Regions from separate parts of the Microbacterium sp. Y547 genome, predicted to be linked through region 2. Evidence: predicted binding sites of a transcription regulator. Region 2 holds the regulator's gene; the other holds the start of a gene.
What was found. The regulator HrcA, encoded in region 2, represses chaperone genes, less so after heat shock. The targets are predictions, from matches to a motif close to TTNGCACTCGNNNNNNNCGAGTGCNAA.

Region 1 (2,454 bases), on a different contig from region 2:
TTGACGGCGACCGACTTGAAGATGCCGCGGATCTTGTTGAGAACGAGCGTCGCGAGAGCTTCACCCTCGACGTCCTCGGCGATGATGACGAGCTCCTTGCCGTCCTGGATCACCTTGTCGACGATGGGGAGAAGATCCTTGATGTTCGAGATCTTCTGGTTCGCGATGAGGATGTACGGGTCCTCGAAGACCGCCTCCTGGCGGTCGGGGTCCGTGACGAAGTAGGGGTTGATGTAGCCCTTGTCGAAGCGCATGCCCTCGGTGAGCTCGAGCTCGGTGCCGAAGGTCTGCGACTCCTCGACCGTGACGACGCCTTCCTTGCCGACCTTGTCGATGGCCTCGGCGATCAGTGCGCCGATTTCTTCGTCAGCAGCCGAGATCGATGCGGTGGCAGCGATCTCCTCCTTCGTCTCGACCTCCTTGGCCGAAGCGAGCAGTTCGTCGGAGATGGCCGCGACGGCCTTCTCGATGCCCTTCTTGAGGCTGATGGGGTCGGCGCCGGCTGCGACGTTGCGCAGGCCCTCACGCACGAGTGCCTGAGCGAGGACGGTAGCCGTCGTCGTGCCGTCACCGGCGACGTCGTCGGTCTTCTTCGCGACCTCCTTGACCAGCTCTGCGCCGATCTTCTCGTACGGGTCGTCGAGCTCGATCTCCTTGGCGATCGAGACGCCGTCGTTCGTGATCGTGGGAGCGCCCCACTTCTTCTCGAGTACGACGTTGCGACCGCGCGGGCCGAGCGTCACCTTGACGGCGTCAGCCAGCGTGTTGAGGCCGCGCTCGAGGCCACGACGGGCCTCTTCGTCGAAAGCGATGATCTTTGCCATGTGTGTCTCGTCCCTCCCGGACGTGGGCTTGCGGAATTAGCACTCAAACGTACGGAGTGCTAACGCTCATTCTGGCACTCGACCTATGCGAGTGCAAGCCGCATGCCCGTCAGTCGGTCGGCGCGGGCTCAGGAGGGGTCGACGTGCGGTCGAGACCGACGACGATCGTGAGCTGGCGGGTGTCAGGGTCGCCGAGCTGATACGCCTCGCTCTGCTCGATCTCGGCCCCGCCGATGACGTCTGCCAGGCCCAGCGCGGCTGCTTCGTCGGCGGCGTCGAGATAGAAGACGGTCGTCACGGCGAAGTCGTCACTGCCGGCGCCGCTGGCCAGGACGTTGTCGGCGGGCCAGCCCGCGGCGACCACGACGTCTTTCAGCTGGGTCGCGAGGCCCTCTTCGGGCGTCGCGTTGAGCACGTTGACGGTGTACGTCGTGTCGATGACGGGTTCGACCTGCACGGTCGGCTCGGGTGTCGGCGCCGGTGCGGGAAAGAGTTCGACGCGGCCGGATGCCAGAAGCGTGCCGAAGATCCCGACGGTGATGAGCACGATCGTCGCGAGCGTCGCCCACAGCAGCACGACCCAGCCGCGCATGCGGGGGTTCTCGGCGCGATGGGCGCCTACTCGGCCCACTTCTGCCGGGATCTCATCGAAGCGATCCCGCGGGAAGGTCGATTTCGGCACTCCCCGAGACTACCCGTCCGCGCGCTGAAGCCTCGCCTGCTCACGCGCGTCGCGCAGACGCCTCAGCCGCTTCACGAGCATCGGATCGTGGGCCTGCGCCTCGGCCGTGCCGAGCAGGCGGCCGAGCAGCTGGTAGTACCGTGCGGGCGAGAGACCGAGATCGGCACGGATCGCCTCTTCTTTGGCGCCCGCGTGCCGACGCCACTCCGCCTCGAAAGTGAGGATGGCGCGATCGCGGTCACTGAGGGGCACGCCCTCACGCTAACGCGCGAACCCCGTCACGCCCGCGCGCCACTCCACGCTCTGCCCGAGTGGGTCGACTGCCGCCAGTGCCACCCCGTCGAGGCCGAGCACGAACCCGTTCCACGTCGCGGGATCGATCGGCGGATGCCACGCCTCATGCAGACCCGGTGGGTCGATCGTGACCCACGAGGCGTCAAGCCCGCGGATCGTCTCGATGAGCCGCTCGCGGCCCCGACGGGGAATGTGCGGCAGCACCCCGGGCGTCGTGACGACGACGCGGGCTCCCGCCGGCGCCTGCGCCACGAGCGCCTCGAGCACACCGGGCTCGGTCGCATCGCCGTGCACGAGCAGCGGCGGATCGGCCGCGACGATGTCCAGCGCCGCCGTGATCCGCTCGGCCCGGCCGTGCTCACCCGGCCAGACCAGGGCGGCGAGGAACCGGCGGTCGGCCGGGTCTGCGGCATCCCTCGGCTCGAGGTCGATGCCGGCACGCCACACGATCTCAGGCAGCCGCAGCGGCGGTTCACCGCTCACCGCCGAGGCGAGCACGACGGGCGACTTCCCCGTCGCCGGGTCGAGATCCGGACCCCCGTCGTACCGGTACGAGTAGTGGTCTGGGTAGAGGCACAGCCCCGCGCTCGCGCCCACCTCGACGAGCGCGATCGGGCCGTCGATCATGCTGAGCGCGGGCAGCAGCGCGGCACA
Region 2 (2,454 bases):
TGTCTCGGCGTACGCGCTCATCATTGAAGACGGCACGAAGCTCGCGCGTCAGATCCGTCGCGGCGAAGTACCCGCACCCGACGACGATCTGCAGGCCGACATGTACGAGTTCGCCGACAGAGTGCTCGCCGAGGCGGGATACGACTGGTACGAGATCTCGAACTGGTCGCGCTCGGTCGCCCAGCGCTCGCGCCACAACCTCGCCTACTGGTCGGGAACCGACTGGTGGGGCTTCGGCCCCGGCGCGCACAGCCACATCGCGGGAACCCGCTTCTGGAACGTCAAGCACCCCGCCGCCTACGCCCAGCGGCTCGCGTCGGGCCTTTCCCCCGCCGCCGGCCGCGAGACGCCGGATGCCGCCGCGCGGGTACTCGAGACCGTGCTGCTGCGCACACGCATCCGCGAGGGAATGCCCCTGGCCGACCTGCCGCCGTCGGCGCGCGCCGGCGTGGCGGGTCTCATCGCAGACGGGCTCATCGAGGGTGCCGCCGCGATCACCGGACGAATCGTGCTGACGCTGCGCGGCCGGCTGCTCGCTGACGCCGTCGTGCGCGCCCTCACGTCATGACGTCGAGTGGGCCGGGCGTCCGCTAGAATTGGCACTCTCTTGCGGTGAGTGCCAGCACGGACGTTTTCGAAGGAGTCGCAGTGGTCAGCGAACGAGGTCTGCAGGTTCTGCGGGCGATCGTGCAGGACTATGTCGACACCCATGAACCGGTCGGCAGCAAGTCCATCGTCGAACGGCATGCCTTCGGCGTGTCGGCTGCGACGATCCGCAACGACATGGCCCAACTCGAAGACGAAGAGCTGATCACGGCTCCGCACACGTCGTCCGGTCGCGTTCCGACCGACAAGGGCTACCGCGTCTTCGTGGACCACCTCGCAGAGCTCCGCCCGCTCAGCCTGGCACAGCGCTCGGCCATCTCGTCGTTCCTCGACGGTTCGAGCGACCTCGACGACGTGCTGTCCCGCTCGGTGCGCGCCCTGACACAGCTGACCGGTCAGGTCGCGATCGTCCAATACCCGTCGTTCGCGCGGGCGACCCTCACCCACGTCGAGCTGGTCCAAATCGGCGGCGGACGGATGCTCGTCGTCCTCGTCACCGACACGGGCCGCGTCTCGCAGCGGCTCGTCTACGTGGGAGACGAGTACGACGATGTCGAGCTCGGCGTCATCCGTGCCGAGATCGCCGCCCTCGTCGTCGGCCGCCCCGTCCGCGACGGGCTGCAGCGCCTCACCGATGACGACGCCGTGCGCGCGGCGAGCACGTCGTCGCGCGATACCGCGATCAGCGCCATCGCGCAGATCGTCGCCGAAGAACTCGACGGGTTCCGTCAGGACCGGCTCGTGATGGCGGGCTCGGCCAACCTCGCCCGGCGCGAGACCGACTTCCGCGGCAGCATCTACCCGCTGCTGCAGGCCATCGAGGAGCAGGTGACGCTGCTCACCCTGATGAGCGAGATGGTCGCCGACGAGCATGGGCTCGCGGCGAGCATCGGTCGTGAAAACGAAGCATTCGGGCTCACCGAGGCCTCGGTGCTCGCGAGTGACTACGACGCGACCGGATCCCGTGCGCGCGTGGGTCTGCTCGGTCCGACCCGCATGGACTACTCCAACAACCTCGCCGCGGTGCGGGCGGTCGCCCGCTACCTCACGCGACTACTCGAAGAAGACGAAGCCGCCCGCTGACGCGGTGACGGCATGACACGACCCCGCGGTGAGCCGCGGAGGGAAGGCGACAGTGGCTGACCACTACGAAGTCCTCGGCGTCGGACGCGACGCCACCACCGACGAGATCAAGAAGGCGTACCGCCGTCTCGCCCGGGAGCTGCACCCCGACGTCAATCCGGGCGAAGAGGCGTCTGAGCGCTTCAAAGAGGTGACGCACGCCTACGACGTGCTGAGCGACGCCGATCAGCGTGCACGCTACGACAGGGGCGGCGATACGCCGTTCGGTGGCGCCGGCGGATTCGGTGGCTTCGGCGACATCTTCGAGACGTTCTTCGGCGCCGCCGGGGGTGGGCGCTCCGGTCGCCCCCGCTCGCGGCGCGAGCGCGGGCAGGATGCCCTCGTGCGGGTCACACTCGAACTGAACGACGTCGTCTTCGGCGTGCACCGCGACATCGAGGTCGACACGGCGGTGCTGTGCGACACGTGCGAAGGGTCGTGCTGCCAGCCGGGCACGTCGCCCGTGACGTGCGACATCTGCCACGGTTCGGGAAATGTGCAGCGACAGGTGCGGAGCCTGCTCGGCAACGTCGTCACGACGCAGCCGTGCAACGTCTGCCAGGGCTACGGCACGACGATCCCTTACCCGTGCGCGACGTGCCAGGGCCAGGGGCGCGTGCGCTCTCGCCGCACCGTGTCGTTGGACATCCCGGCCGGCGTCGAGACCGGCCTGCGCCTGCAGCTGCCGGGCTCGGGCGAGGTCGGGCCGGCGGGCGGTCCGAACGG

Region 1: groL (chaperonin GroEL) is a predicted target of HrcA. The motif match lies at 861-887, and genes of this name have one in related genera.

What each region holds. Positions count from the first base shown of each region.
Region 1 covers NZ_JBYHFN010000001.1:22,644-25,097, forward strand. The annotation lists gene groL (chaperonin GroEL) at 1-824, opposite strand, end outside; gene AC25Y0_RS00120 (LytR C-terminal domain-containing protein) at 934-1,506, opposite strand; gene AC25Y0_RS00125 (DUF3263 domain-containing protein) at 1,516-1,758, opposite strand; gene AC25Y0_RS00130 (DUF2332 domain-containing protein) at 1,768-2,454, opposite strand, start outside.
Region 2 covers NZ_JBYHFN010000002.1:414,971-417,424, reverse strand. The annotation lists gene hemW (radical SAM family heme chaperone HemW) at 1-568, shown strand, start outside; gene hrcA (heat-inducible transcriptional repressor HrcA) at 649-1,689, shown strand; gene dnaJ (molecular chaperone DnaJ) at 1,742-2,454, shown strand, end outside.